Regions from separate parts of the Hyphomicrobium sp. B1 genome, predicted to be linked through region 2. Evidence: riboswitches for the same ligand, from Rfam matches in the RefSeq annotation. Region 2 holds a riboswitch; the other holds the start of a gene.

Region 1 (15,895 bases), 450 kb from region 2:
ACAAACCGTTACGCCAGCCGCATATGTGCCGAACGAACGGTCGCTAGAACTCCTGACACACCGCAGACAGTCGGCATTGCAGGAGGTTGGACATGCTGGGCGCTTCTCAGGTCATCGGAGCTAATTCCCACGGGGCACACATTGCGGCCTCCGCTGCCAGTTCTTCAAGCGACAGTTCTGCAGATCGTTTTGAGCGTGGGACGATCCGGCGTATCGAAGCGAAAGAGCATGTCTTCTGCGATGGCGATCCGCGGACCCATGTTTTCCGCATCGAAGAAGGTGTCATCGCGCTTTCTAAGTTGCTCGGTGATGGCCGGCGCCAGATCATCGAATTTGCATATCCCGGCGATTACATCGGGCTCGGGACGCTGCGCGAGCACATTTTCGATGCTCAGGCGACGTGCCCGGCGAAAGTGCGGTGCCTGTCGGCGGCCGCCCTGGAACAGGAAGCTGCCCGCGATGCTGGGTTGGCACTGAGGCTCTACAAGGCCGTCTCGGCCGAGCTCGCGGCTGCTCGCAGCCTGCTCGTGTCGGTCGGGCAGCAGAGCGCGATGGAGCGGTTGGCGGGCTTCCTCCTCGGCCTTTCTGCCCGGGCCTCCGATGGCGAAGAGAACGTCGTCAAGCTTCCGATGCGCCGTTCCGACATTGCGGATCTCTTGGGTCTCACGATCGAGACGGTCAGCCGGACGATCACGAAGCTGCGCACGATGCACGTCATTGACGTCGTCCGCGGTACGGAAGTTCACATCCTGGACGGCGACCGTTTAGCCGAACTTGCAGGTCAGTGAGGCGTCAGGTTTCCCGAGACTCCGCTGGTGGCGCGCTCAAGGCGGTGGAGTTGTCCAGCTTGGCCGGTGTTTCCGCGGCCTTGCTGCGGGGCGATTTGAGGCTGTGAATGAGGGATCCCAGCAGCGGCAGCAAGACTGAGCTGATCAATACCTCGCTGGCAGGATAGATATAGGCACTAGGCCCTATGGCCGGGCTTCCGACGTTTTTCTCGAGGGCCGAGACAGTGGATCTCCGCATTTCCTGGGCGACGGCATATTCGCGTCCAGGGCGCTGAAGCATCGCGATGATCGCGACGAGGCTTGCCAGAAGACAGCCGATGACGCCAACCAATGCTGCGGCGCCGATGCGGCCGAGGCTCTCTTCCAGCAGCCAATAGAGCGCTAAGCCCATAATCGCGAGGCCCAGGACGGCAAGAATGCCGGCGAGGCCATAGAGAACGCCCTTCCTCAACGCATATCGGATGTAGCTGTCCGCAACGACGGCGTCAGCCGTCGCCAGTTTATCGAGGTCGCGGGCAAGACTTGGCAGGTCCACGAGGTGTCCGTGCAGATGTGAGGGTTACGTTGTGCCCCTGGATATATCAGAACGGTTTATAATAGGCGAACGGACGCGAAGCGTCAGTTCGACGAGAACGCTGCTCAGTTCTTCACTTTCCGGTTTGTCTTCCGGTTCATGTACCAATCGGACAGCGTTTCCCAGAACGCGGCGACGGCGACGACGATCGTAATCAGAAATAGTGCAACGACCATCTGGATGACGTCGAAGTTGACGGCGTCTTCGGCGACGAACCAGCCTGCGATGGCCGCTGCCACGAACATCACCGGGCGAAGAAGAAGGTTCACCATCTCGAAGGCCTCCAAGACCAGCATTTTCCAGCACTTCTTATAACATGGCTCGAGGACCCAGTGCTTGATTCCGGTCAAGATATTTGCCCGATATTGTTAAGGTTCCGGTGACAGGGAAGGGCTCTTGCACCGGGGCGACGCGGGTCTTAAGGACATGGGCGACCGCGTATCGGACAGCCGGGGCGGGCCTTCTCAAACTCAATTGCCGGAACTCATCGCGTGGCCGTCAAAGTCGCTGCCTTCTATAAATTTGTATTGATCGACGATCCGTCGGCGCTTCAAACGTCGCTTCGCGAAGTGTGTGCGGCGCAGGAGATCAAGGGCACCATTCTCGTTGCTAGTGAAGGGATCAACGGCACCGTCTCGGGTGCAAACGACGCGATCGATACGCTGTTTGCGGCGGTCAGAGCGGACGCGCGCTTTTCCGATCTCGTCGTCAAATTTTCAGAGACGGCGGAGCATCCGTTCCAGCGCCTTAAAGTAAAGATCAAACGCGAGATCGTCACCTTCGGCGTACCGGGGACAGAGCCGGGCGCCATAACCGGCGAACTCGTCGAACCGGAAGATTGGAATGCTTTGATTTCTGATCCCGACGTGATCGTCATCGACACGCGTAACGACTACGAATTCGATGTCGGAACGTTCCAAGGCGCGCACAATCCGCAGACGCGATCCTTCACTGAATTTCCCGACTACGTGCGCCGCACATTGTCAAATAACCGCTCACAGAAGATTGCGATGTTCTGCACGGGCGGCATCCGATGCGAAAAAGCAAGTTCGTACATGCTTCAGGAAGGCTTCACGAACGTCTACCAATTGCACGGCGGAATCCTGCGGTATCTCGAACAGATTGCACCCGATGAGAGTCTGTGGCGCGGCGAGTGCTTTGTCTTCGATGAGCGCGTTGCGCTGGAACACGGCGTGCGCCCCGGGCAACATACGCTCTGTTTGAAATGTGGATCTCCGATCAAGCGTGCAAGCGAAGGAAATAGCGATCTTTGCGAACGCTGTCGCGATGCGGTCGGTGGCGAAGGCGCGTGAAGTACCTACGTAGAGACGGCGGGAACATCAGGTAATAGGCCGTTTTTGCTGTCTAAAATTTAAGGATATCAAACTTGACCCCTTGGACGGTTGGCGTCATTCAGCGTTTTCGACTAACGCGCCTTTACCTCACCCAAGGGGACCTCAATGACGGACCTGATCGAAGCCGTCGGACTCGAAAAACAGTTTGGCGAGATCAAAGCCGTTGATGGCATATCGCTCAAAGTTGCAAAGGGCGAAGTTTTAGGATTTCTCGGACCGAACGGCGCCGGTAAGTCCACGACGATGAAGATGATCACCGGCTTTCTCGAACCGGATGCCGGACGGGCCGCAATCTGCGGCGTCGACGTTTTCGAAAATCCGAAAAAAGCCAAAGCACTGTTCGGTTACGTACCGGAAGGGGCGCCGTCCTACGCCGAAATGACGCCGCGCAGTTTTCTCACATTTATCGCGGAAATTCGCGGTTATCGCGGTGTGGAGCTTACGACCCGTATCAATCGCGCGGTCGAGCGTGCGGGTCTCGGTACCGTTTTCGATCAGGTGATCGACACGCTGTCGAAAGGTTATAAACGGCGCGTCGGCCTCGCGCAGGCCATTTTGCATGATCCGCCCGTGCTGATCATGGACGAGCCGACGGACGGTCTCGATCCGAATCAAAAGCATCACGTTCGCGAGTTGATCAGCGATATGTCTTCGGACAAGGCGATCATCATCTCGACTCATATTCTCGAAGAGGTTGAGGCTGTCTGCTCGCGGGCGATCGTCATCAATCGGGGGCACATCGTCGCCGACGGTACGGCCGACGATCTGATGCAGCGGATGCATTATCACGGCGCGGTATCGCTCAAGGTCATTGCCGAGCGCGGGGACGCCGCGATCAAAGTGCTGTCGAGCGCGAGCAGCGTTGCGAAGGTCGAGACGCTCGGTAAGCCGAACGGCCATTTTCTGCTTCGCGCGATCCCGAAGCAGAAGGAGATGGCCGCGGCCGAGGTGGCGGCGCTGCTTCGCGCGCAGAACATTCCGGTCGATGAGCTTTATGTAGAGCGCGGCCGCCTCGACGATGTCTTCCGACAGATCACCATGCCTGAAGACGGAGGCTCAAATGGTTGAGACTTTCGATAACGCTTGGATTATTGCCAAGCGTGAACTTCGCGGATATTTCGCGACGCCGCTGGCGCTCGTGTTTCTGACGGTCTTCGTAGCCCTGACCGGTGCGCTGACGTTCTATGTCGGCAATTTCTTCGAGCGCGGGCAAGCCGATCTGTTTCCGTTCTTCGCCTATCATCCGTGGCTTTATCTGCTGCTCGTGCCTGCGGTGGCGATGCGGCTTTGGGCGGAAGAGCGCAAGACCGGCACCATCGAACTCTTGATGACTTTGCCGATTACGCCGCTTGAAGCGATCCTCGGCAAATTTCTTGCGGCATGGGCGTTTATCGGCCTCGCGCTGGTGTTGACGTTTCCGATCTGGATTACGGTCAACATTCTTGGTGATCCGGACAATGGTGTCATTCTAACGAGCTACATCGGCAGCTTTCTGATGGCAGGTGCGTTTCTGGCGATCGGCTCGTTCGTTTCGACGCTGACGAAGAACCAGGTCATCGCCTTTATCGTCGCGTCGCTCATCTGCTTCCTGTTCACGATGAGCGGCTTGGAGATGGTGCAGAGCGGGTTGAGGGCTTGGACGCCGGCGTTCTTCGCGTCTGCCGTTTCGTCGATGAGTTTCCTTTCGCATTTCGAGCAGATCACGCGTGGTGTTCTCGATTTACCGACACTCATCTTCTTCTTCTCGATGATCGTTTTCTGGCTGTTCGCGACGGTGATCGCGATCGACCAGAAGAAAGCGCAGTGAGGTTTGGCCATGTCGAACGGGTTTGGACCCGTCGCCGGCGCATTGAAAGCGACGGTGGCTTATTTCTCGTCATTCAAGAGATCGACGCTTGCCTGGGGCGGATTGGCGCTTGGCGCTGTTATCCTACTGTCGGTCAACCTTTCCTCGACGATCGGTCTCAAGGCGTGGAGCGCCGACCTTACGCAAGATCGACTATTCACGATTTCGGACGGCACGCGTCAGATCCTGAAGTCGATCGACGAGCCGATCACGGCGCGGCTCTATTTTTCGAAAAACCTTGCCGACGCCTCGCCTGATATCGTGCGCTATTTCGATCGTGTACGTGAGTTGTTCGAGCGCTATCGCGATATCTCGGGCGGCAAGCTGCAGCTTACTATCCTTGATCCCGAACCGTTCTCTGATGCGGAAGACAAAGCTGTCGAAGGGGGCCTTAGAGGGCTTCGCCTCAATGCGGATGGCGACGTTGGATATTTCGGCCTCGTCGCGACAAACGCGACGGATAATCAGCAGGTCATTCCGTTCTTCGATCCGAGCCGCGAGTCGTATCTCGAATATGATGTCACGAAGCTTATTTACTCGCTTGCCAATCCGAAGAAGCGCACCGTCGGCTTGATGACGTCGCTGCCTCTCGACGGCGGCAAGTCGCCGATGCGGCAGCAACAGACGCAGCCGTGGCTGATGATGGGGCAGATCCGCGAGTTCTTCGACGTCAAACCCATCGACCAGGATGTGAAGGAAATTCCGGCCGGTCTGGACGTATTGATGGTGGCGCAGCCGACGAAGCTGACGCCGGATGCCGCTTACGCCATCGATCAATTCGCGCTGAAAGGCGGCAAAGTCTTGATCTTCACCGATCCGGTTTCGGATACGGCGGAGATGCAACTTCTGCAGAACCAGGGCAATGGCGAGAAGGAGTTGACGAAACTTCTCGCTGGCTGGGGTGTAAACTACGACGGATCGAAGGTTGCGACGGACATCAAGCACGCGAGGCGCGTACAGTTCCAAAACCCACAGACGGGGCAGCCTGCGGTCACCGACTTTGTCGCGTGGCTTGGGCTCGACAGATCAAGCATCAATCCGAAAGACGTGCTGTCGGCGGGCATTGATCAGATCAACGTCGCGTCGGCAGGCTTCTTGAGCAAGAAAGACGGCGCGACGGTCGACTTCTCTCCCATTCTGGAGACAAGCGACAGTGCCGAGGCTGTCAACGTGAAGGATGTCGGCTATGGCGCCGATCCGCTTGCTCTGTTGCGCAATTACGTTTCCGGCGGTCACAAGCTCGTGCTTGCAGCGCGCCTTTCGGGCGACGTGATGTCGGCGTTCCCGGACGGTCCGCCAAAAGCCGCGGATGCAGCGGCCAAGAAAGACGAGAAAGATAAGTCTGCTGGTAAAGCCGGTACTTCAACGGCGGATGCGGCGAAAAAGGATGCAGTACCCGCCGCGGCTTCGGACACCGCCAAAAGCGACCAAGTCAAATCGGGCAAGATCAACGTCATCGTCGTTGCCGATACGGACATTCTGGCGGATCAGTTCTGGGTGAACAACAGCCTCGGGCAGGACGTCGCCATTCCAACGGCGCACAACGCTGCGTTTGTTGTCGGGGCGCTTGAAAATCTTTCCGGCAGTAATGCGCTCATCGCGCTGCGCGGGCGCGGCGTCAAAGACCGGCCGTTCACGCTGGTCGAAGATCTGCGCCGGGGCGCAGAGCAGAAATTCCGTGCGAAGGAAGAAGCGCTGGAAGACAAGCTGAAGACCACGCAAGCGGAGCTGCAGAAAATTCAAGCCTCGGGGAATGGCGGCAGCGCGATCCTTTCCGATAAGGAACAGGAGACCGTCGAGAAGTTCCGCGGCGAGATGGTCGATACGCGGCGTGAACTCCGCAATGTCAAACTCGCGCTTCGCCAGGACATTGATAACCTCGGCGGCTGGCTGAAGTTCGCGAACATCGCTCTCGTGCCGTTGATGCTCGGCATGGCGGCAGTCGGCGTGTCGTGGCAACGGACACGCCAGCGCCGCAAGACACCGAAGAACGAACGCTGAGGAGGACGCGCGATGAAGCCCAAGACCTTCGTAGCTCTGCTCGGTGCAGCTATTCTTTCGCTGGCGGTTGCGGTGACGGCATTCGTGTCGTCGCGGCCTTGGTCGCCGACCGCCATCATCCACGGCGAAGCGGCACTGCCGGCGCTCACTCCAGCGGAAAATAAAGTCGCGGTGATCGAAGTCGAGCAAGGCGGCAATACGATCAAGCTTGCGCTGAAGGACGGCAAGTGGGTGGTCGCGAGCCAGCAAGATTACCCGGCGAATGTCGAAGCCGTCCGCAAGCTGCTGCTCAATGCGTCGGAAGCATCGCTCGTCGAACGTAAGACGGCGAAGAAGGATATGCTGCCTATTCTCGGTCTCGGCGATCCGAAAACAAGCTCGTCGCGGCTGATCCGGTTTCTCGATGCGAGCGGACACGCCATTGGCGAGATCGTGGCCGGCAATAGTAAGGCGGATGCGTTCGGAACCAACAAGAACGGCACATATGTTCGCAAGCCGGGGACCGATCAGAGCTGGCTCGCAGACCGGCCGATCGATGCGTCAGCCAAGCTCAGCGATTGGGTGAAGACGCGCGTCGTCGATATTCCGACGAATTCGATCAAGACGGCGTCGATCGAAGTTGCGGGGCAACCGGCCTATCAGATCGATTCGGAGAAGGACGGTTCGCATAAGCTGGCGCAGATGCCGGCCGGCAAGAAGCTGAAGTATGTGAACTCGGTCGATGAGATCATCGAGTCCGCAAGTTATGTCGACTTCCAAGGTGTGCGTAAGGCGGACAAATCCGAGACGCTGCCGGACGCTGGGAAGGTGTCCTACGAAACCGACAAGGGCTTAAAAATTCAACTCGACGTCAAGTCGGACGGCAAGCAGGCCTGGGTCATTGTCACGCCTTCAGGCACTGGCGACGCTAAGAAGCAGGCCGATGATATCGCGGCGCTGACGACCGGTTGGGAATTTAAGATTCCGGTGGCGAAGGTGTCGGGCCTGCTTAAGAAACAAGACGATCTGTTGGAAAATACAGGGTCATAACGCCGTAACGCCGCAGGTTTCGGGCCGGAAAGCCGAGCGCTTGCGCGGCGGGCGTCGAATGGTGCTATAGGTCGGGATTGCCGCAACGGCATTTCTGACCGAACGCATTTATTCACCATGACCAACCGCAAGACCAGCGACCACAATCAGCAGCAGGACGGCCGGGCTTCGCTCGAGCAACTCGTCCGCTGGCGCCGCGATGTCCGCCGTTTCCGGCCGAACCCGGTTCCTGACGAGCTGATCGACCGCCTTCTGCGCCTTGCAGATCTGGCGCCGTCGGTCGGCAACAGCCAGCCGTGGCGCATCGTCAACGTGCGTTCGGCCGAGACGCGCTCAACCATCATCAAGAATTTCCAAGTGGCACGGGACCGGTCGGCGGAAGCCTACGTCGGGGATCAGGCCGATCTTTATAACCGGCTCAAGCTCTCCGGCTTTGATGCCGCGCCGGTGCATCTCGCGGTGTTTTGCGACAGGAGCGCTTTGCAAGGCCACGGTCTCGGCCGGCAGACGATGCCCGAGACGCTCGATCATTCGTGTGCGTGCATGGTGACGGTGCTGTGGCTTGCGGCACGCGAGGCGGGACTTGGGTTGGGCTGGGTGTCGATCATCGATCCGGCGGAGGTTTCAAAGGCGCTCGATGCACCTGCCGACTGGAAGCTCGTCGGCTATCTTCTGCTCGGCTGGCCGGAGGAAGAGCATCTCGATCCGGAGCTGCAACGTTACGGTTGGCAGCCGCGCACGCCGTTCGAGACCCGCTATTTTGAAGCCGGATCGATAGCGGAGCGGGCCAGCGTGCAAGCTGACGAGCCAAAGGCATCCGACGTGCCAATGGGAACGGTTACATTGGTTGGTGCCGGTCCGGGCGATCCGGAGCTTTTGACGTTGAAGGCGCTGAAGGCGCTGCAATCCGCCGATGCCGTGCTGTTCGACGATCTTGTGGCCAAGCCGATCCTCGAATTCGTCCGGCCCGGCGCGCGGATGATCGACGTCGGCAAGCGCGGCTATCGCACATCCTGCAAGCAGCCGGACATCAACGCGACGATGGTTTCGCTGGCGCGCGAGGGCCTCAAGGTGATCCGCCTCAAATCTGGCGATCCGCTGATTTTCGGGCGCGCGGGAGAGGAGATCGAGGCCTGCCGCAGCGCGGGCATTCCGATCAGCATCGTGCCGGGTGTGACGTCGGCGCAGGGTGCGGCCGCCAGCCTCAAAGTTTCGCTGACGAACCGCGATCACGCGCGGCGGCTGCAGTTCATCACGGCGCATGATCGTCGCGGACATCTGCCGGAAGATATCGATTGGAGCGCAGTTGCCGACAGCGCGGCGACGACGGTCATCTACATGCCAAAGCGCACGCTTGCGGAACTGACCGACGTGGCACTGGTGCACGGCCTCGATCCCAATACGCCGACGATTGCGGTTGCGAATGCGACGCGACCGGACGAGCAGGTTTTCATAGCGACCGTCGCGACCATCGCGGCTGAGCTTCATGCGGCGCATCCGGACGGTCCGGTGCTTGTGATGGTCGGAGAAGCGCTGCGCTACGCGACTGTTCGCGATGTCTCGGAGCAGGCCGATGCTATCGTTGCGGCGCTCGATGCCATGCCGGGGCAGTCATGATGACGTGGCGTGCTCTGCACGTCCTGCCCGCATAGCCGCCCGTGACAGCCGCACAAACGCTCTTCGTCCTTGTCGGCGCTCTCGCGCTTGAGGCCACGTTCGGATATCCGGACTGGCTTTATCAGCGTATTGGGCATCCCGTATCGTGGATCGGGCGATTCATTTCCTTTCTCGATAAAAAGCTCAATCGGGAAACCGACAGCTCGCAAGTCAGGCGCAACAAGGGCGTGTTGGCGCTCGGCATTCTTATCGTCATTACCGGTGTCATCGCCTGGGCGTTGGAGCAGTACTTCGATCACGTTGCCTTCGGGGCGTTTTTCATAGCGCTCTTGGCGTCTATGCTGATTGCGAGCAGGAGTCTTTACACGCACGTCGAAGATGTGGCCCGTGCGCTTGATCAATATGGTTTGGACGATGCGCGACAAGCGGTCGGCCGCATTGTCGGGCGCAATCCGAAAACGCTCGATGCGCACGGCGTGGCGCGGGCGGCTATCGAAAGCCTTGCTGAAAATGCCTCCGACGGCATCGTGGCACCGGTGTTCTGGTTTGCGATCTTGGGGCTGCCGGGCCTTGTCGTTTACAAGGCCATCAACACGGCTGACAGCATGATAGGGCATCGGACGCCGCGGCATGAGGCGTTCGGGTGGGCGTCAGCGCGTCTTGATGATTTCGTCAATCTTCCTGCTTCGCGATTGACAGCCCTGCTGCTGGCGCTGGCGAGCATCTTCACGCCGGGTGCGTCGGTGGCGGGAACGCTCGAAGCTGTGGCCCGCGATGCATCGAAGCATCGTTCGCCGAACGCGGGCTGGCCGGAGAGCGCGCTCGCGGGCGCACTCGGGCTGAAGCTCAACGGTCCGAAGGTCTACGGCGAGACGCGCGTTGAAGATGCCTACATGGGCGACGGCAAGCGCGATGCAACAGCAGAAGATATTCGCGCTGCGCTGCGGCTGACGACGACGGCTTGGGGCGTCATGGTCGGCAGTCTGCTGCTCATCGCAATCATCTTGCCAGGCTGAGGAGCTCTTCGATTGCGATGTGTTGGGCGAGGTGCTCGGCAAAGCGATCGAGGATGGCGTCGATTTCTGTATCGTAGCTGAGCGCAGATGTTTCCATGCCCAAAGAGGCCAGAAAGGTCCGGCGTGCAGCGTCCGACGCAAATAGGCCGTGAATGTAGCATCCCGAGACGCGGCCGTCTGGCGAGGTGGCGCCATCGAGGTGGCCGTCGGGGAAGGTCACCATGGGGCGCGCGGTGTCTGGCCCAGTCGTTTTGCCGACGTGCATTTCATAGCCTTCAAACGGCGCTATGGAACCCGTAAGCGTGCCGGAAACGCGCTCTAGCGTTTTCTCGGTGCCGAACTCGGTTTCGATATCGAGAAGGCCGAGGCCATCGACGGCGCGCGGCGGGCCTTCGATGCCGTTCGGATCGGCGATGCGTTTCCCAAGCATCTGATAGCCACCACACAGCCCGAGCACACGGCCGCCGCGGCGAACATGCGCTTTGATGTCGATGTCCCAGCCTGCGGCGCGCAAGGCTGTTAGGTCATCAATGGTTGTCTTCGAGCCCGGCAGTAGAACGAGATCGGCGTGTACCGGAATCGGCTGACCGGGTTCGATCAGTTCGACGATGACGCCAGGTTCGTTGCGTAGCGGATCGAGGTCGTCGAAATTCGAGATGCGCGGCAGCAACGGCACAGCGATGCTCAGTTTCGTTTCACCGCCGGACTTCGATGTTTTCATGAGGTCGCGCAATCCGAGCGCGTCTTCGGCAGGCAGCTTGGGAGCGTCGGGGAAGAACGGCACGAGGCCGAGCGGCGTCCAGCCGGACAGATTGGCAATCGCCGTCATGCCATCGGTGAAGAGCGTCGGGTCGCCGCGCATCTTGTTGATGATGAAGCCGCGGATCATGGCCGCGTCGTCGGGATCGAGGACGTGGCGTGTGCCGACGACGCTGGCGATGACGCCGCCGCGATCGATGTCGCCGATCAGTACGACCGGAACGTCGGCGGCGCGTGCGAAGCCGAGATTGGCGATGTCGTTGGCGCGGAGATTGATCTCGGACGCACTGCCTGCCCCTTCGACGAGAACGAGATCAGCGTTCGCTCTGAGGTGCGCGAAGCTGTCGAGAACGGCAGGCAGAAGCTCTTTCTTTTTCGATTGAAAATCGCGCGCTTTCGCCGAGCCGCGCATTTTGCCTTGTACGACGATCTGCGCGCCGGTTTCGGTCTCGGGCTTCAGCAGCACCGGGTTCATGTGCACGGATGGCGCAACGCGCGCGGCTCGCGCTTGCAATGCCTGGGCGCGGCCGATTTCGCCGCCGTCGGCCGTGACCGCGGCATTATTCGACATGTTCTGGGGCTTGAACGGAACGACGCGAACCCCGCGGTTGGAGAAAAAACGGCAAAGCCCGGCGACGATCAGCGATTTGCCAACGTCGGAGCCGGTGCCTGAGAACATCAACGCGCGCGCAGGCATCAGAATTCGATGCCTTCCTGAGCTTTGATGCCGGCGGCGAAATGATGCTTCACGGCGCCCATTTCCGTCACACCATCCGCGAGCGCAATCAATTCCGGCTTGGCATTGCGGCCTGTGACGACGACATGAAGATTGGGCCGCCGCTTGCGGAGCGTTTCGAGCACGTCATCGAGCGGCAGATAATCGTAACGCAGTGCGATGTTGAGTTCGTCGAGAATGAGCAGACGAATGGATGGATCGTCCATCAGTTCTTTTGCCTTCGCCCAGGCGCGCGTGGCAGCGGCAATGTCGCGGGCCTTGTCTTGCGTTTCCCAGGTGAAGCCTTCGCCCATCGTGTGCCAGGAGATCTGATCGCCGAAGCGTTCAAGCGCGTCGCGTTCGCCGGTCTTCCACGCGCCTTTGATGAACTGGACGACGCCGACGCGCCAGCCGTGTCCAAGCGCGCGCAGCACGAGGCCGAATGCGGCCGTCGATTTGCCTTTGCCGGGGCCGGTGTGGACGAGCAGCACGCCTTTTTCGATCTGTTTCGAGGCGACCTCGGCATCCTGCACGGCTTTGCGCTTTGCCATCTTGGCTTTGTGACGCTCGGCGTCGTCGACCGTGGTGGGATTGTTGCTCACGGCTCAGCCTTTCAATGTCAGCGGCAGTCCGGCGGCGACGAAAATGACCTTGTCGGCGGCGGCTGCGATCTTCTGATTGAGGCGGCCGGCTTCGTCGCGAAAGGCGCGGGCGAGCGCGTTGTCCGGCACGATACCGAGGCCGACCTCATTCGAGACCATCACACAGGGCGCGACGCGTTTGGCGACGGCGGCCAGCAATGCGTCGCTTGCCTCCGGAACGGGGCGGTTGGCGTGCATCAGATTGGAGGTCCAGAGCGTCAGGCAATCGACCAGAGAGGGAAGCTCTGCAACGCGGTTGGCCAGCACGTCGGCGATTTCGAGGGGCGATTCGTGATCGACCCATCCCGCGCCGCGGCGGCTCTTGTGGTGCTTGACGCGGCTGTGCATTTCGTCGTCGAACGCTTCCGCCGTGGCGACATAAGCCCAAGGCCCGGGAATGCCTGTCAAAAGGCGCTCCGCGTAAGCGCTTTTGCCGGACCGGGCGCCCCCGAGGATGAGGGTCAGCTGCGGGAGGTGCAAAGTCGTCATTATAAACTTTCGGTCGTGCCGCAGAGGCCGCTATTGCGATTGACGTAAGATGTGGGCTCACTTATCGATTGGGACGACGGTCCCTCGCAAGAGGGTTCAAAAGGGAATGCGGTATTTACTCCGCAGCTGCCCCCGCAACTGTGCGCGGTGAGCATAGGCGAGAACGCCACTGGGCAACAGCCCGGGAAGGTCGCCTAATGCCAAGACCCGCGAGCCAGGAGACCTGCCGTCAACGAGATTTCCAACTTATCGCCGGTGGGGCGAGAAAGGTTAAGATGCACTTCAGAATATCCCGCGCGCTATACCGCGCGTCTGGCCGGTCTTCCGAAAATTCAATGTCTGTGGAGGCGGGGCAATGAGCACGCGCAAGGTCCCCGTCACGATCGTCACCGGCTTTTTGGGAGCGGGCAAAACGACACTCGTTCGCCATGCCGTTGAGAACGCGCAAGGCCGTCGCTTGGCGCTGATCGTCAACGAATTCGGCGATGTCGGCGTGGACGGGACGATCCTCCGGTCGTGCGGCGTTGAGAATTGCCCGGAAGAAAACATTATCGAGCTGACGAACGGCTGCCTGTGTTGCACCGTCGCTGACGATTTCATTCCGACGCTTGAAGCGCTTTTGGCGCGCGAGCCCGCGCCGGAGCACATCATTATCGAGACGTCAGGCCTCGCGCTGCCGAAGCCGCTGGTCAAAGCCTTCGAGTGGCCGGATATCCGTAATCGTGTGACGGTTGATGGCGTGGTGACGGTCGTCGATGCCCCGGCCGTGCGCGCCGGTCGCTTCGCCGACGATCCGGTGAAGGTCGCGGCGCAGCGCGAAGCAGATCCGTCCGTCGATCATGAAAATCCGCTGGAAGAGGTTTACGAGGATCAGCTGCTCTGCGCCGACCTCGTCGTGCTCAACAAGTGCGATCATCTTTCGCCGGAAGACGCGACTTTGATCGCGCAAGACATTCGCAGCATGGTGCCGCGGGCAATCAAGATCGTGGCAACGCAAAATGGGGTCGTTCCGACAGATGTGCTGCTCGGCATTTCGGCAGCTGCGGAAGATGATCTCGCCGCTCGACCTTCGCATCACGATGCCGAACCGGAACACGATCACGACGATTTCGAGACGTTCATCGTCGAAGTGCCGGAGCTATCGTCGCCCGACGATCTTGCGCAGCGCGCAAAAGCGATCGCCAACGATCATGACGTGCTGCGTGTAAAGGGCTTCGCGGCCATTGGCGGGAAGCCAATGCGGCTCCTTTTGCAAGGGGTCGGCGAGCGGATCGACACGCGTTACGAACGTGCATGGCAATCGGGCGAGGCGCGGGTGGGCCGGCTGGTCGTCATCGGTCAGAAGGGGCTTGATCGCGACGGCATCACTCGGACCCTGACGGGCGCTGCATGATGCATATCGTCGTTCGCGAGAGCCGGGAACTTGACGAGGCCGCTGCGCCTCAAGACCTCGGACTCGCACCGGCCGATATCGTTTTTCTGTCGTTCTCCGATTCCGACCTTGCGATGGCGGCGGCTGCGTTTCGCGGCACCGAGAGCACGCAACCGAGTGTGCGGATCGCAAACCTCAACGCCTTGCGCCACCCGATGTCGGTCGATCTGTTTGCCGACGCGACGCTGAAAGGTTCGAAGGCCGTGCTCGTGCGCCTGCTGGGCGGCCTCGACTATTGGCGGTATGGCGGCGAGCAACTCGGGCGGCGCTGCCGCGAACTGGGAATCACACTTGCTATCGTGCCAGGCGACGGGCGACCGGACATTCGACTCTCGGCGTTGTCGACGCTTGGTCCGGATGAGCTGGCGCGGCTTGAGGCTCTGCTCGATGTTGGCGGCATTGAGAATACACGCATGGCTTTGCTGGCGACGCTCGGCAAACGCGACGCGCGTGGAGAAATTGCATCGCCGCGAGAGATTCCGAATTTCGGCGTCTATCGGGAAAGCGCGCAAACCGACGATGCGCTCGGGGCGACTGCCGTTGTTTTCTATCGCTCACATTTGCTCGCGGGCGATGTTGCGCCAGTCGATGCTTTGGTGGACGCGCTTGAAGATCGCGGCTTGGCAGTGGCGGCGCTCTACGTTCCAAGCCTGAAGGCAGCGGATGCCGCGGCTTGGCTTCAGGATGAGCTGCAACGTCTCCGGCCGAGCGTCATCGTCAATGCGACGGCGTTTGCCTCACGCGACGGCGCGGATGCCTCGCCGCTCGACGTTGCGGATTGTCCGGTCTTGCAGGTCGCGCTCGCCAATTCAACGTTTACGCTTTGGGGGAAGTCGCAGCGCGGCCTCAGTGCTGCTGACCTTGCGATGCACGTCGTTTTGCCGGAGCTCGACGGACGGTTGTTTGCGGGCGTCGTATCGTTCAAGGAAGCGGATACGCTGGGGACGGAACTCGGCGTGTCGTTGCTGCGCCATGTGCCTTATAAGCCAAGCGTTTCGCATGTTGCCGAGCTTGCCGCGCGTTGGGCGAAGCTTCGTTCAGCCTCGCGCCATGATCTTCGCATTGGTCTGTTGCTCTCGACGTATCCGGGGCGGCCGGATCAGATCGCGCACGCGGTTGGACTTGATGGCCTTGAGAGCGCGTGCAGGATCGCGTCGCATCTCGAAGACGCGGGTTATGACGTCGCCTATCGTCCGTCGGACAGTCGCGATCTTGTGGCGCGACTCGATCCAGCACAGGCAATCGGGTGGCAGCTTGATGCTTACCGTTCAGCATTCGATGCGCTGCCAGAAGCCTTTAAAGAAAGCGTCGTCAGCGCCTGGGGACCGCCAGAAGATGATGACGCACTCGTTGCTAACACGTTCCGCTTTCGTGTCGCGCCGTGCGGAAGTCTTTTGATTGGACTGCAGCCGGAACGCGGGCAGGCGCTTGACCGGAAGGCGCAGTATCACGATCCGGCGACACCGCCACGGCACAGCTATGTCGCGTTCTATCTCTGGCTAAGACACGTCGCAAAGATCGACGCGCTTATTCATCTCGGCGCGCACGGCACGCTCGAATGGCTGCCGGGCAAGGCCGTTGCGGGCAGCGAAACGTGTGCGCCGCGCGCGCTGGTTGGTCCTACGCCGATGAT
Region 2 (15,895 bases):
GGCATTGCAATTGCGGCGGCCGGAAACTTCGCCGCACAGCATTGGGATATTTCCTGGGTCGATGGCGCAGCGTCGATTCTCATCGGCATCGTTCTCGCCATCGCCGCCACCGTCCTTGCACGCGAGAACAAGGCGCTCCTTATCGGCGAACGCGCCAGCGATGAAGTGATCAGTTCGATCCTCTCCCTCGCGATCAGTGAACAGAGCGTCGACGGCGCCAATAACGTCTTCGCGCTGCATTTGGCGCCCGATCAGATTCTGGTCGCACTGAGCCTAGAATTCTCCGACGAACTTCGCACGCCTCAAATCGAAGCCGCCGTCGTCCGTCTCGAAGAGCGAATTCGCGCCATGCACCCGGAGGTCATATCGCTCTTCATCAAGCCGCAGACGCGCCGCACGTTCGAAAAAATGCGCGCAGAATTCTACGGCAATAGCGAGGAAACCGGCTGACGGCGCAACAGCGGAAACGGCGGCGACGTCGACCTTTAAACAGCCAAAACCTTGCGATCGCGGGACTGCGTGCGGTGTGCGTAACGCGAATCGAGGCGGCGACGTAACGCTTCTGTATGTTCCCAGTGATCCCAACCCTTCGCGGGTGCCTGCCAAGCTACCGGTCCAGCCAATCCGCCTCCTTCATGAAACGAGGACACGAACCGTGAAAGCTTTTATTATCCTCGCCCTCGCAGTCTCTTTCTTGGCGGCCGATGCCGCGCAGGGGGCTCCCTTGGAATCGACGTCCGCTTCGACGACTTATCACCGCGTTGCGATCGACGGCATCGGCATATTCTATCGCGAGGCCGGCCCGAAGAACGCACCGGCGATCGTTCTGCTGCATGGCTTTCCGTCGTCCTCTCGCGAGTTCGACACGCTCATTCCTCTGCTCGCGACGCGCTATCATGTGATCGCACCGGATTTTCCGGGCTTCGGCCAGAGCGACGCGCCCCCACCGTCAGCTTATGCTTACACGTTCGATCATCTAGCGAACACGATGGACGCGTTCCTCGATCAACTCGATATCAAGACATACTCGTTCTATCTCCACGATTATGGTGGACCTGTAGGATTCCGCATCATGCTCGCGCATTCGGAGCACATAAAGTCGCTCATCATCCAGAACGCAAACGTCTACAAGGAAGGTCTGGGAACCAAGTGGGCGACTATCGCAAAGTACTGGTCCGATCCGAAATCCCACCCCGAGGTATTTGAAGCATTCGTTTCGCGGACAGCGACCGAGCAGCGCCACACCTTAGGCACATCGCATCCGGAGCGTTACAATCCGGATACGTGGACGGACGAGTACGCTCATCTCTCAAAACCCGGACAGCACGCCATACAATCCGCGCTTCTCTACGATTATCGCACGAACGTCACATCCTATCCGGAATGGCAAGCGTGGCTGCGGGCGCACAAGCCGCCGACGCTGGTGGTGTGGGGACGGAATGATCCCTCGTTCATTGCGCCGGGTGCCGAAGCATTCAAGCGCGACCTACCCGATGCCGAAATACATTTGCTTGATGCAGGACACTTCGCGCTGGACGAGAAAAATGACGACATCGCTCGTCTGATACTCCAATTCCTGGCGAAACGTGTCGACCGGGCCGCGCCCTAAGAAGCGGCGGCACCCTCCGGGCGGCAAGTAACAAACCGATCCCAATGCACGTAGTGCTCGATGGCAGGGCAGTCATGCTTGCCGCGATCTCTCATGTTCGCTCAGCTTTCCAAGAATTCAACCCGGAGCATCCGATGACCCCCCGCATCGCAATCATATTAACCGGCGTCTTGATCGCCGCAGGAAGCAGCGTCGCGCAGGCAAAGCCTCACGCCAAGAATCCCGATAAGGCACAGATCGTCGCCGTAGATCGCTTCAGCGCCAAGGCGGCGCATTTGCAATTGCGCACCTCAACCAATGGCATCCCGGGCCCCAATAAGCCCGTCGATTTCGACAAAGGCCCTTTCATTACCACCGGACTGTCACCGACCAAGGGCAAGCCGGTGCGCTATTACAATTTCGATGTCCAGAATCTGACCCCTGCTCCCGTTTATGTCTTCTATCGCAAGGGTGAGAAAAGCCCGATCTCAGGTCAGCTCGACATCATCGATAATCTGCCGGGAGAAAAGGGCTATAACGATTTCCGCCAGGTCTACAAAGTCTCGGTTCCATCCGATTATGTGGTGAATTCAATCACCGATAAAACTCAATTGCGCCAGTCCGGTTACACGATCGAGAAAACCGATACCCTGTTCAACATGCCTGTGGTTCCCGACAAATCGGTTGCGCGACAACGTCTGAACGGTGAGAGCGCCGAACTGCAGCGCGCCTGGTACAAGGGCAAAGTTGCGAAGTATTTCGCTTTCAACGAAGCGCCGCTTTCTGTGGCTGGGGCGGACGTCCCCATTTCGCCGATCTACGTAACTTTCAATGTCAATCCCAATGAGCCGAAGGGCGGTCCAGGTTCGGGTTTCCGCAGCGAACCCAACTCCCCGCAAACCCACAACGTCCCTGCCACGCTTCCGGGCGAAGAAGGTTATTCGCCGCTGTGGTCGGTCAACGTCTACGACAATTCCGATTGGTCGAAAGTCAGCAATCTGGATACCGCGCAGAACGCCAAATTGCTCGGCCCAGGCGTTGCAAACGTCAATTGCCCGATCGTTTTCGTCACCCCTTGAGGTGACAAGAATGCGGAGCCCCCCGGGGCCTCTGACACTCCCGCACTTCGCCGCGCGTGAGCCGCGTTACCGGCCACGCCGGCGAATTGGCCTTATAAGCTGACCGCGGGATGACGGCATCGTCGTCCCGAGGTCAACAGAAGTCGAGATGGTTCACGCCGTGCGCGGAGCTTGCTGCGCAGAAACCAACGGGCGAGCGAAACGGCTCGCAATGACGGACAGAATCAACAACCCAACAAACGAAAGGGCGTTGACTTCAAACACTCTGGCGACGGTTGCGACAGAGAAGGCATCATCCGAACTTCCGAGCGGGATGCCTGCGACGTAGAGCGCCAGCTCATAGGCCGCGAAAGCCAGCAAGAACGAGACGGCCAGAAGCACCGGCCAAGCGCGGGTCATCCCAGTTGCAAGCCGAGCAGCAGCGAATGCACCGATCGTTGCGACGCCGATCGCCGCGCCCCAGGCATACGACTCGAACGTGTCCGGATAGCTCAGGAACGCATAACCGACGATCTGGTTGGTGAGCCATGCCGTGACGACGAGCGCCAATCCCGTGCGGGCATCCATTCGTGTCGCCGCCAGCGCTGCAATAGCGGCGAGCGGCGCGGCGCAGGCGAACGCGAAGCTGCCGCCAACGCTCAAAGCTGCGATGAGCGCCACCCAAATGGCACTCAGGGCAAGCGATGAGGAAAACGTTTGATCGTCAAATCGGGAACCAAATTTCATTGTCATGTCCTTCTGAAATCGTTCTCTGGCGGACGAAAGCGCCGGGACGGGAGGCTATCCGTAAATACCATAGCCGTCGCCCGCCAGAGAAGCGCTTAGTTCGTAAACCTGATACCGCCATAGGCGCCGATGCCGGTCGCCAGGAAGCCGTCAGGAATCTCGTAGTGCTCGTCGAAAAGGTTATCGATGCGGCCGTAGATGCTCATATTGTCGGTCAGCTTGTAGTCGGCCGCGACGTTGACCACCGTGAAGCTCGGCAAGATCTCGTTCTCGAATGTCGCGCGATTGATGTCGAGCGAGTCACCGTAGTAGAGCACCGCCCCCGTCAGGAGCAGCTTGTCCGTCGGCGCCCATCCGAGAGAGACGCTCGCCTTGTTGTGCGGGCGGCGCAGAAGCCATCCGCCCGTATCTTCGTTGGTTGCCTGCGTGTAGGTATAATCCGCACGGATACGAAGATCCTTCGTCAAATCCGCTGAAATAAACGCTTCGACGCCATCCGTTTTCGCGTTACCGACATTGGCATACGTTGAAACGAAGGTCGTTGGATCGTAAGTGCTCTCGATCAGATCCGTGATGTCGTTCCGGAAGTAGGTCGCGCCAAACTGTGCGCGGCCACCGAAAATTGCTTGCTCGAAGCCGACATCGTAACCGGTATTTTCCTCCGGTTTGAGATCAGGGTTTCCATAGAAAAAGTAAGCGGGATAATCCTGAAACCGCTGGCTGAGGCTCGGGGCTTTGAAGCCCGTGCCAATGCTGCCCTTGATCTTGGTTCCTGTGCTCTCGATCACATAGGCCGGCGCGACACGCCACGTCGTGTGACCGCCGAAGTTCTCGTTATCATCGTAGCGCACGTTCGCCGCGACGAAGAGATTGCGAATGACCTCAGCCTGAAGCTCCGTATAGACACCGTTGTTCCACTCCTCGGCGAATGTGCGCTGGCCCTCATAGGAAGAACCACCGCCCGAAAAGACCTCATTGATCTGGCGGCCATCAAATTGCTCGATCTGATGTTCGGCGCCTGTAACCAGCGTATAGCCCGGCGCGAGGTTCCAAACATTGCGCCAATCGTACTTAACCCGGTCACCCTGATAGTAGCTGTTGCCCGTGAGGTTGACGTGGTCGATATTATCGGTATGAGAGTTGGAATAATTGATGCCGAAATAGTTCGTCAGATTGCTGAACGTGCGCCAGACTACTTCGCTGCGCGAGTAAAAATCATCGACGTCGGAACCCGATTGATATGGCGCCGGATAGGATGTGTTTGTGAACGGATCGTAGGCGTCACCCGTGTAATGCAGCGTGCCGTCGGTGTATCGGGCGACGAGATTGACCGTCACATCCTTGGTGATATCGACACCGACTTTCGATGAGTAGGTCCAGTTATCGTATCGGTTCGAATGACGCTGCTCTCCCGGAAGAAGTAAATTCTCGGGCGTCACGGGGATGTCGTCGGCGCGAAAATGCGAGACATTGAAGTAGTAGTTGTACTTGTTCGTGCCACCGCTAATGCTCGCAGCCTGATTGAACGTCCCAAAAGAGCCGCCCTCTATCATTGCGGTCGCCTTCGGCGGACCATAGCCCCTCTTCGTGTAAATCAGGATCACGCCACCGAGCGCATCCGCGCCGTAAAGACCACTCTGCGGACCGCGCAAAACTTCAACGCGTTCGATATCCATGGCGAGCATCTGGCCCAGATCGAACGTGCGATTGGGTGTGGTCGGATCGCTGACGTCGATGCCGTCGATCAGAATCTTCGTGTGATTGGAGTTCGTTCCGCGCATGAACACCGACGTCTGACCGCCAGGACCGCCGGTCTGCACGATGTTAAGACCGGGAACCATCTTCAAAACGTCAGGCAGCGTGCGGCGCTGTTGAGCCGCGATTTCTTTTGCGGTGATAACTGTGACGGAACTTCCGATCTGATCGACGGGCTCGGGCGTACCCGTTGGAGACACCGCGATGTCAGAGGAATCGACGGTCGTCGAAGAATCGCTGGAATTCGAAGCGGCCGGCGTTGAAACCTGTTGGGCCGCTGCCGGCGCCTTGACCTTTTTGGACGGCGCATCGCTGTCGTCGTCTGCCATGACGTTGACCGCCGGCAACTTGGTATTCGGCGAAGCTGGAACTTGCGCGCTCGCTTCCTGAGCTAAAATTCCAACTGTTGCAAAGGCGAACGCTATCCGCATTTTTCGCCGTCTTGACACACGCAGCATGAGACCCCCGGTCGCTGAAATCGGGGTGAGTTTCCAATTCGATCTGCAGATGTGCGGGATACGAGCGCGCAGACGCTGCGACGCGGCTCTTGAAAGCTGCGTCCCATGAATATCTGCACACTTGAAAGTTTTTATCCGCTCAGCATAACGACCTGCACGACCGAAGTGGTTGCCCACCGGTTGACATACAGCCGCCGCTACGGGTTTCCGCTCTACCGCGCCCTGCGCACGGGAGATGGGCAGCTTGTGCCGGCAGGTCTCCTGACTTGCGGCTCAGGCGTCTTCTCCGGCCTTCCCGAGGATCTCTATTGCGAGATCTTCAGTGGCTTTAGTCGGAGCCGACTCGCCGCTTACAGTTGCGAGGGCAGTCTCGGCATTGGCGCAAGAAGCGCCGCACCGCGTTCCCTTTTCATGACCGCTCAGCTTTCGCCGAGGGCCAACCGTCACGCCAACGATAAAGAAATAAGTCGGCCGAGCTGTCAATCCGGGATTTAAAGAAATTCAGCAGCACGCGTTTTGCGGATTTGCAATGCATTTGCCGCTGCCTTCCGGGAATCGGACAAATTCAGCATACGGATGTATCTCCCTGGATATTTTTCAAGGATGATTACGACCGGCGAGGATTGGCTTTTCTTTCTTCGCAACCTTTCGAGATCAGTGCTTCGACCATCACACGCGCACTGGATGAATAGCACGACCCTCCACTCCAAAGACACGCTCGTAGCGTTTCATTTCCGCAGACTCTCCCGTAGCTTTCGCGGAATTGTCAGACAGCTTGACCGCCGGTTTGCCATTGACGCGCGTGACCTTGCAGACAAGCGAGATCGCATCAAGACCAGGAGCGCCGTCCGGATCGCAGCCGCGAAAATCATTGGTGAGATTGGTGCCCCAGCCGAAGCTGGTTCGCACCCGCCCGTGAAAATGACGATACGTGTCTTCGATACTGTCGATATCCATACCGTCGGAGAAGATTAGTAGTTTTCCGCGCGGATCGACACCGTGCGCCTTCCACCACGCGATAATCTGTTCTCCGCCCTCGATCGGAGGCGCGCTGTCCGGGCGAAAGCCAGTCCATCCTGCAAGCCAATCGGGCGCACGCGCCAGAAAGGCTTTGGTTCCGAAAGTATCGGGCAACGCGATCAGCAGATTCCCGCGGTATTCCTGCCGCCATTGCTCCAAGACGCGATAGGGCGCCTTCGCCAAGTCCTCGTCACTATCTGCAAGAGCCGCTTCCACCATCGGCAATTCGTGAGCGTTGGTGCCGATAGCTTCTAAGTCGGCATCCATTGCAAGCAGCACGTTCGACGTTCCGATGAAGTGTCCGTCCAGCCCTTCTTTCAGTGCTTCGACGCACCAACGTTGCCATAGAAATCCGTGCCGACGCCGCGTGCCGAAGTCGGAAACGACAACGTCCGGCAGAGCGCGCAGCCGCTCCACCTTCTGCCAGAGCTTCGCCTTGGCGCGCGCGTAGAGCACATCGAGCGCAAAGCGACCCTTGGCGCGCATCGCGGCGCGCGACCTGAGTTCGTTGACGATCGCCAGCGCCGGAATTTCCCACATGGTCGTGTGGGTCCAAGGCCCTGCGAAATCGAGTTCATACTGACCATCGACTTTGCGAAGCTCATAATCCGGCAACTGAAAATCGGCGAGCCACGCGATGAAGTCCGCACCGAACATCTGCGTTTCGCCGTAAAAGCTGTTACCGGCGAGCCAGATGAGCTCCTTCTTGGTGAAACGTAGGGCACGTGCATGATCGAGCTGAGCACGCAACTCGCCCTCATCGAGGACGTCGGCAAGACGCACATCCTTCGAGCGGTTTATGAGCGAGAAAGTCACCCGCACTTCCGGGTGGACCTTGCGGATCATTTGCAGCATCAGCAATTTGTAGAAATCGGTATCGAGTAAACTGCGGATGATCGGATCGAGCCGAAAATTGTGATTGTAGGTACGCGTCGCAATGTCGGTGACGGTCATGATGTCAATCTAAGATGATGCGCTAAATGATGAGCTACAGCAAACGCCAAAGTTATCAGCAGCAATAGTGGATAAGCCCTGAAGCGCCATACCTCCAACAGTTCTATTTGCACATGGCATTGTGAAGCCGGTTCATCAGATCTACGGCATCCGTCACGGTATCTGGAGAGACCGCAGCCTCAAGAACCTCCTCAATCCGCATCACCTCAGCATTTGCCGCCTCGGCCTTCAGACGCCCTTTGGGCGTTAAACGCGCAAGCTGCCGGCGACCATGATGAGCGTCCTGTCGGCGCTCCACGAGCTTCCATCCTTCCAGCTTCGCCAAAACGCCCTGCATCGATTGCGGCGTTATGAATGCGCGCTCCGCAAGATCCGCGTTGGTCTGGTCCGGCCTCGCATTCAATTGGGCGAGCACCGCATATTGCGCAGGATTGAGCCCAAGGGGCTTTAAAGCCTCCTCCAAACGGCGATGCAGGGCATGCTGAGCAAGCTTCAGCCGGTAACCCAGCAGCGGGGTCATGTCCTTGTTCATTGCAATATCAGCCGCCTTATATTATATCAGGTGACTGATATTATCACCGCACGCCAAGGAGGCAACGATGAGCAGACTGACTGGACCCGATTTTATCGCCATCCAAACCGAAGACCTTCAAGCTGCCCGAGCCTTCTATGGCGACAAGTTGGGCCTGCCCCTGTTGCAAGAGACGCCCGAAGCGGTCGTCTTCAACAGCAAGCCTGTTCCGTTTGCGGTCCGAAAGCCGCTGATGGATCTGGAAGCCGCTCAAGGAAAATTGGGCTGGGGCATTGCGCTATGGTTCGCCTGCGATGATGCCGACGCGCTGCACGAAGAATTAGAGGCAGCAGGAACACCCATCATCTTCTCGCCGAAGGACGGCCCATTCGGAAGGTATTTCGCGTTCCGCGATCCATTTGGCTACACGATCACGGCGCATACCGCATGACACGCTAATGGATAGGCATTGCAAATCGCGAAAGCAGACTTCGACAAATTCGAGGCGCGGCGGAAACGTGATCTCAAGATTCCAGATGCAGCGGAAAGCAATTTCCACCGGCCCCAGCCCATACCCAATCGATTAAAGAGGGAAATCTGCGGCACAAGCATCAGTCGTTCGCAAGGGTAGTCAAAACTGGCGGTGCGGACGGTCTGACGCGAACTCGTGTCTCGCAAACCAAATTCCCTGCGTTTTAAGCGAAGCAGCGAACTTAGCGCGCGATCAGACATCTAAGCCGAATGCGGAGCCACAGTACTGCGCCCATCCGTTGCTGTCCGCATTCGGATTACGAGTGGGCGGCATAGCTAAAGGATCGAAGCCTCGTCACGACCCTTAGCGGTCATCACGCTAACTCGGAACCCCGTCGCTTGTTTTGCGATCAACAGAGAAAGCAGACACCGCCCCTTGCTCGCTCCGGTCCGAAAGCTGAGCAATTCTCCACATGGCGGGGCCAAGCGCACCTCACCTTATCTCATAAGGAGGAACTCGACGATCGCGACAGCGATAAGCAATGCGGAAATGCATTTCCAAAGAAGAATCGGATTGCGCCTGAACAGCGGCACCGCATTTCGTGGCGGCAACACATTCAGCATCCCTGTTTCAAGCTGGTAGATCAGCTCTTCCACGTCTGCAAAGCGGTCGTCTCGGCGCAGGGAAATCGCTTTCATGATTGCGGCCTCCAATCGCGCCGGCATCTCAGGACGGTATTGAGAAGCGGGGATGGGCGGCCCAAAAAGAGGCGTAGTAAATGGTGCGGTCTCTCCATACGGATAATGCCCCGTGAAGAGGCGATAGATCGTGACGCCGAGAGAAAATTGGTCGGAGATGGCATCGCCAAGCTCTCCTTTGAAGAGTTCGGGAGCCATATAACTCGCGGTTCCGGGCACTTCATTTTCCGGAAGTTCTTTAAAATTTGGTACGCGTGCGATGCCGAGGTCGATGAGTTTGAGCCCTCCGTCACTCGTCAAAATGACGTTTCCAGGCTTGATATCGCGATGTGCGATGCCACGCCGATGAAGCGAGGCAACTCCGCGGGATAATTTTAGTGCGATCGCAACCGCATCGCGGAGGGGCACCTGCTCTTCGGAAATTTTAGTCTCGAGGCTTTTGCCCGCATAGAAGGGCATCGCTATATAGAGCCGGCTTTGACTGCCTTCGGGCAAGGCTAGTGTGCGTCCCACATAGGGACTTTCGACTTGCCGCCCAAGAAAGCCCTCGCGCAGGAAGGCAAGCCTTGCACCATCCTCCGACAGTAACATCGTTTTTGGAAATTTCAGGACGATCCGATTTTCCCGATCTCTAGCGACGAAGATACGAGCGTATGCCGCGTCGGAGAGAAGATGTTCGAGACGGTAACCGTCGATTGTTTCTCCTTCTTCCGGAGGCGGCAGAATCGCGAGGCTATCCATTTCCGCCGCCAACGCATCAAAATCAACCGATGGCAGCGCAATGAAATCGACGACCAATGCGGTCACATTGTCCTGCGATCCGGCAGCGAGCGCTGCGGCTGTGATCGCGTCCGCGTCAGCCTGGGAACTTTTTCGAGCGCAAAGCAATCGAGCGATCTCTTGCTGCGTGAGGACCCCGTGTACGCCGTCGCTCGTGAGGAGGAGCCGATCGTGATCGTCAAGTGACTGCCGAATGAAGTCTAGCCGCAACACCGGTTCAAGCCCCAGCGCGCGCAACAGAACTGCCCTATCATCGCTACTGATCGAAACATGATCTTCGGTCAAGAGCGCCAACGCAGCACCACGCAAATGCCAAGCCCGACTATCGCCGATATGCAAAACAAGTGCCTCTCGACCGCGAAGGACGACGCCCGTGAAGGTCGTTGCGGCGCCCTTCATCGTGGGTGTTCGAGCCTGAGCGTTCAGCCATCGATTGAAGCCATCCATGGTCTTTGTCGCCGCCGAAGCCACACTGCCCAGAGGATTTTGCGAACGAAACCCATCGAAGAAATTTTGAACGGCAAGTTCGGCGGCGATACGACCCCCTTTGCTGCCGCCGACGCCATCGGCGAGAGCCACGAGCACGCCCTGAAGTGCGCGCTCCTCCTCAGAACCAAGATCGGCGGCGGCAAAATCCTGATTGTCGAGGCGGGCACCACAGTGGCTGGAGAAACCTATGCTGACCTCTGTGCTCGTGCGGCGCGCCATCACAATTTCCCGATTAACGTTTCGTTTCGGCGAGTGCCGCACCCATTCGCGCTGTCGCGGCGGCCAGTTCCTTGACGTCGAGGCTCGCAAAACCCAACCGAAGCGCGCCGACCGCTTGTCCGGTGGACGAGAATGCATCCGGCATTTGAATATGGAGCTGCTTCTCCCGGCACCGCGCGACCAGACGCTTCAAGTCAATACCATCGAAGCGAACCCAAAAGGCGAGACCACCGTCAGGCACGTTGAATCTTGCTCTCCCTCGAAGGACCCCATTCAGGCCATCAGCAAACTTAGCCCGCCGCTCGATATAATGGCGAAGCATTTTGCGCGTGTGGCGATGGATTTCGCCCGCTTCGATCAGCTCCGTGATTGCTGCCTCCATCGCCGGATCGCCCTGCCGGTCGATCATCATGACTTCTCCCGCCATCCGATCAATAAGTGACCTGGGCGCACAAACGTATCCGAGCCGCAAACTCGGACTCAGGAGCTTCGAAAGCGACCCGATATAAATGACATGCCCGGCAGTGTCGAAGCTTGCCAGCGGTAGCATCGGCTGATGGCTGAAATGAAATTCATGCTCGTAGTCATCTTCGATGATCGCGAAGCCGAACTGAGCCGCCAACAGAATAAGCCGCATCCGCCGCTCGGGCGTCATGCAAACCGTCGTTGGAAAGTGATGATGCGGCGTCACGTAGACCGCGCGCACACGCTTCCTGCGGCACACCCGCTCAAGATCCTCCACATCGATACCATCATCATCAACATGGACCGTCGCGATTTCCGCGCCCACGCGCCGAAACGCTTCCCGTGCGGGAGGATAGCTCAACGTCTCAACGACGACCGTATCTCCAGGGTTAATGAGCGTCTGCGCTGCGAGAAAAATACCCATCTGACTTCCTCGCGTCAGACAGATGTTGTCGGAGCCAGCCGCCAAGCCCCGGTCCGCCGTCAGCATCGCCGCGAGCGCAGATCTGAGGCCCTCCGATCCCCGAGGATCACCATAGCCCAACCGGCGGAGTTGCAGCGTTGAGCGTAAGCCGTTTCTATAGGCGCGCGCCACGGCTTCGATTGGCACGTGACGTATTTCGGGTGCGCCGTCATTGAAGCTGAGCCATTTCGATGGTGGCAGATCGGCAGCAAGCGTGACTTCCGGTCGAGAGAGCTTGAAAGATGGCTCTAGCGGAATGGTACTGGCGCGCGGCCGCTTGTCGACGCTGACCTTTGCCAGTTGCGGAAGATTTTCCGCAACGAACGTTCCACGACGCAATTCCGTTGAAACCCAACCTTGGGCCTCCAGCTCGGCGTAGGCGTCCATCACCGTTTTTCGATTGATGCCCAGCGTCTCACCGAGTTCACGGCTTCCTGGCAATGGGAAGCCCGGCGCAAGCCGTCCGCGTCTCACATCCTCGATGACGGCGTGAACAATCTGTTGGGAGACGGATTTCTTTCCCCGCGTGAGTGCGAGAGAGAGGTGCCAGGGGCGCAACATTCTGGTCCACTCGCTTTTTAAGATCTGGCTGTGTTGATGGGGCCAGTTGCTAGCATATCCTTTTCGCAGATGCAGCAGGAAAGAGCCGAATGACGGGTCGCGAGAAACACGCGGCACCGAACGATGTCCCTCGCGCTCAATAGGAGATACGGGATGCAACCCACGAACCAGCTGAAGTCGAACTGTCTCAGCTTCACGGAACTATTGGCCCAAGCTGTGGCCTTGATTTCGCCCACCATGACGGCAGCGCTAATCATTCCCGTCATGTACTCGAACACCGGCGACTGGAGCTGGCTTTCCTATGCTCTTGGCACGGTCATGTTGCTGTTCGTTGCCTTCAATCTCAATCAGTTCGCGCGCCGATCGACAGGCTCTGGTTCGATGTACGCTTACATCTGCCGCGGCCTTGGCCTTAATGCTGGCGCCGTCGGAGGATGGTCGCTGCTCTGGGCGTACATGGGCATCACCACCGCAGGTGTGACAGGCTTCACGATCTTCTCGGGCAAACTTCTGGCGATGGCTGGAATCAGTGCGCCACCACTGCTGCTTTCCGCCGTTTGCGTCGCCACCGCCTGGTTCCTGGCATGGAAGAACGTGCAGCTTTCGGCGATCATGATGCTCGTCTGCGAAGGCGCCTCGATGGCCCTGATCGGCTTGCTCTGCTTCATTGTCCTCTCCCAGCATCACTTTGCAATCGACAGAGCTCAGTTCGCGACGTCGACCTTCCCAGCATCTAGCATGGGCCTCGGCGTGGTAGTGGCGATCTTCAGCCTTGTCGGCTTCGAGTGTGCAACGGCTTTTGGCGATGAAGCCAAAGATCCGCTGAAAACGATCCCTCGCGCGGTCGTCATGAGCTTGCTGATTTCCGGCGCCTTCTTTGTCTTCGTCACCTACGTCATGGTGCTCGGAACGCGTGGATACTCGACGTCTCTTGATAAGCTCGACGCGCCCCTGAACGTTCTCGCCGATCTCGCACGCGTGGGCGCTCTTCAAGTTCCGCTTTCGCTGGGCGCGATGATCAGCTTCTTTGCGCTCGCGCTATCTTGCCTCAATGCCGGATCACGCATCCTCTACACGATGGGTCGCCACGGCATACTTCCGCCCGTTACCGCGACGTCGCACAAAACGAATGAAACACCGCATGTCGCTGTGACCGCGCTCGCTGGCATCGCCTTCCTCATCCCCGTCGCGGCGACGGCCGGTGGAATCGCGATGCTTGATCTCTTCAATTATGCTGGCACATGCGCAGCATTTGGTTTCCTCGTGCCCTATGCGCTGATAACGATCGCCGCACCCGTCTATCTGAAAGCCATCGGCCAACTTCAAACGAAAGATGTGGCGGTTTGTATAGTCGCGTTGATGCTGCTCGCGATCCCGACTGTCGGAAGTGTCTATCCTGTGCCGGCCGCGCCCGTAGACAGCTTCCCATATCTTTTCCTCGCCTATCTCGCGATCGGCCTTGTCTGGATCCTAGCCTTCCACCGCCGCAAACCCTCGGCCGCTGCAGATATCATCAGCGACCTCAAGAGCAATCACGACCGCTTCGTTCCTGGCAGCGGCCCGGCCCTCAATGCTCCCTGACGCCGACGTGAGAGGCCGAGCCGCCGGCCTCTCTCACTTTACCGCGCGATCGAAGGAGAGAAAATAAATGTCCGATACACTTACGCTTTCAAAAAGCGAGTTGGTCTCGATAGCCCACCAAAGAATGGGCACCGAACTGGCCGTCGGCGATTACTCGACGAGGCAGAAGCTCGCGCTTACCTGCCGCATTCTTTTTGACGGTGGCCACGATTCAGGCCTTGCTGGCCAGATCACGGCGCGTGCCGAGGAGCCCGGCACTTATTACACACAGCCCTTCGGGCACGGTTTCGACGAGATCACCGAAGACAATCTTCTTCGGGTCAATGAGAATCTCGAGACCGTCGACGGTCGAGGAATGCCAAATCCAGCCAATCGGTTCCATACCTGGATTTATCGCGAGCATCCGCGCGTCAACTGCATAATCCACACGCATCCGTTCTATTGCTCCGCGCTTTCCATGCTCGAAATTCCTTTGGTGATTTCGCACATGGATACGTGTCCGCTCTACGAGGACTGCGCGTTCCTCGAGAAGTGGCCGGGTATCCCTGTTGGTAATGAAGAAGGGATCATCATATCGGGAGCGTTGGGGGAAAAGCGCGCCATCTTGCTTTCTCACCATGGAATGCTCGTTACCGGCTCCACAGTCGAGGAAGCTTGTGTGCTCGCGTTGCTGATGGAGCGAGCAGCAAAGCTTCAGCTAACTGCAATGCCCGTCTCGGACATCAAGCCTGTCCCCGAGCTTTTGGCCCGCGAGGCGCATGACTGGATTTCGACGCCCAAGCGCTATTCCGTCGCTTTCAATTATTACGTCCGCCGCGCCCTCAAGAACCACGCGGACGCCATCAGAGCCACAGCCTAAATCACCGTCAAAAAGAGGTTTATCATGGCACCGAAATTCAAGGGCATCATCGCTTATCCGATTACGCCTTTCACGAGCAATGAAGGCATCGACGCTGCGGCGCTCAAGGCATCGATCGACATGATGATCGCAGATGGCGTGCACGCGATTGCGCCATTGGGAAGCACAGGCGAAAGCGCCTACCTCACCGATAGTGAATGGGACGAGACGGCTGAGACGGCGATCAATCAGGTGGGAAAGAGAGTTCCGGTTGTTGTCGGCATTTCCGATCTTACGACGCGCAACGCCGTACGCCGGGCGAAATTTGCCGAGCAAGCCGGTGCAGACGCGGTTATGGTGCTTCCGATTTCATATTGGAAGCTCAACGAGCAAGAGATCTTCGCGCATTACGCCGCGATCGCGCAGAGCATCAGCATCCCGATCATGCTTTACAACAATCCAGCAACTAGCGGCATCGATATGCGGCCGCCCTTCATCGCCAAAATGGTGAAGGAGATCGACAATATCACGATGGTCAAAGAAAGCACCGGCGACATCCAACGGATGCATCAGCTCTACAAGCTCTCCGACGGTCAGATCCCATTTTACAATGGTAGCAATCCGCTTGCGTTCGAGGCTTTCGTTGCCGGAGCTACCGGTTGGTGCACCGCGGCGCCCAATCTCATTCCAAAGCTCAATCTCGAACTTTACAGTGCGATACAGGCGGGCGATCTCCCGGGGGCGCGCAAGGTGTTTTACGACCAGTTGCCGCTGCTGGAGTTTATTGTCGGCAACGGAGGATTGCCGCCGACGATCAAAGCGGGCCTCAAGATCAAAGGTCTTGATGCCGGCAAGCCGCGGAGCCCATTGAAGCCTCTTTCGGACGAGAACGTAGCGATCCTTTCGAATCTCATGCGCACGCTCAGCGCCGACCCTTACAAGGCGGCGGCGTAGGCGCAGGGTTTGTGCGAAGGATCTGACGGTTGAAAAACTCGTCATCTTCGGCAACGGCATGGCACCGGGGCGGATGCTCGAGCATTTGCTCGAAGCCGCGCCGGATCGCCATGCCGTGAAGATCTTCAACGCAGAGCTGCGCATCACAAGTGGTTGTTGCACTGGGTCATGCCGGTGGCCACAACCATGCGCCTCCTGACGAAGTCGATTTCGGGTAAAAGCGCTTGAGAACCTGATGGTGTCGAAGGCGCTGTTCGACCCCACCGCGACTGACGAAATGGTGG

The links. A riboswitch is a leader RNA that binds a small molecule or an ion and turns the genes downstream of it on or off. The one in region 2 is predicted to bind cobalamin.
Region 1: it holds a riboswitch for cobalamin, as region 2 does, so the genes downstream of both, cobW (cobalamin biosynthesis protein CobW) here and RLW55_RS02935 (TonB-dependent receptor plug domain-containing protein) in region 2, are expected to answer to the same signal.

The regions. Positions count from the first base shown of each region.
Region 1 is NZ_CP134871.1:149,455-165,349, reverse strand. Features, by position in the region: gene RLW55_RS00795 (Crp/Fnr family transcriptional regulator) at 93-788, shown strand; gene RLW55_RS00790 (hypothetical protein) at 793-1,323, opposite strand; gene RLW55_RS00785 (hypothetical protein) at 1,428-1,658, opposite strand; gene RLW55_RS00780 (rhodanese-related sulfurtransferase) at 1,854-2,675, shown strand; gene RLW55_RS00775 (ABC transporter ATP-binding protein) at 2,823-3,785, shown strand; gene RLW55_RS00770 (ABC transporter permease subunit) at 3,778-4,524, shown strand; gene RLW55_RS00765 (GldG family protein) at 4,534-6,564, shown strand; gene RLW55_RS00760 (DUF4340 domain-containing protein) at 6,577-7,593, shown strand; gene cobA (uroporphyrinogen-III C-methyltransferase) at 7,711-9,210, shown strand; gene cbiB (adenosylcobinamide-phosphate synthase CbiB) at 9,252-10,226, shown strand; gene RLW55_RS00745 (cobyric acid synthase) at 10,210-11,682, opposite strand; gene cobO (cob(I)yrinic acid a,c-diamide adenosyltransferase) at 11,682-12,302, opposite strand; gene cobU (bifunctional adenosylcobinamide kinase/adenosylcobinamide-phosphate guanylyltransferase) at 12,306-12,830, opposite strand; cobalamin riboswitch at 12,891-13,075, shown strand; gene cobW (cobalamin biosynthesis protein CobW) at 13,186-14,223, shown strand; gene cobN (cobaltochelatase subunit CobN) at 14,223-15,895, shown strand, end outside.
Region 2 is NZ_CP134871.1:595,977-611,871, forward strand. Features, by position in the region: gene RLW55_RS02915 (cation diffusion facilitator family transporter) at 1-450, shown strand, start outside; gene RLW55_RS02920 (alpha/beta fold hydrolase) at 725-1,609, shown strand; gene RLW55_RS02925 (hypothetical protein) at 1,744-2,667, shown strand; gene RLW55_RS02930 (hypothetical protein) at 2,821-3,393, opposite strand; gene RLW55_RS02935 (TonB-dependent receptor plug domain-containing protein) at 3,489-5,579, opposite strand; cobalamin riboswitch at 5,841-6,066, opposite strand; gene pncB (nicotinate phosphoribosyltransferase) at 6,276-7,580, opposite strand; gene RLW55_RS02945 (MarR family winged helix-turn-helix transcriptional regulator) at 7,684-8,112, opposite strand; gene RLW55_RS02950 (VOC family protein) at 8,180-8,542, shown strand; gene RLW55_RS02955 (serine/threonine-protein kinase) at 9,061-10,068, opposite strand; partial or broken gene RLW55_RS02960 (PP2C family protein-serine/threonine phosphatase) at 10,204-10,749, opposite strand; gene RLW55_RS02965 (PLP-dependent aminotransferase family protein) at 10,763-12,238, opposite strand; gene RLW55_RS02970 (APC family permease) at 12,392-13,819, shown strand; gene RLW55_RS02975 (aldolase) at 13,887-14,678, shown strand; gene RLW55_RS02980 (dihydrodipicolinate synthase family protein) at 14,703-15,611, shown strand; gene RLW55_RS02985 (nitrile hydratase subunit alpha) at 15,847-15,895, shown strand, end outside.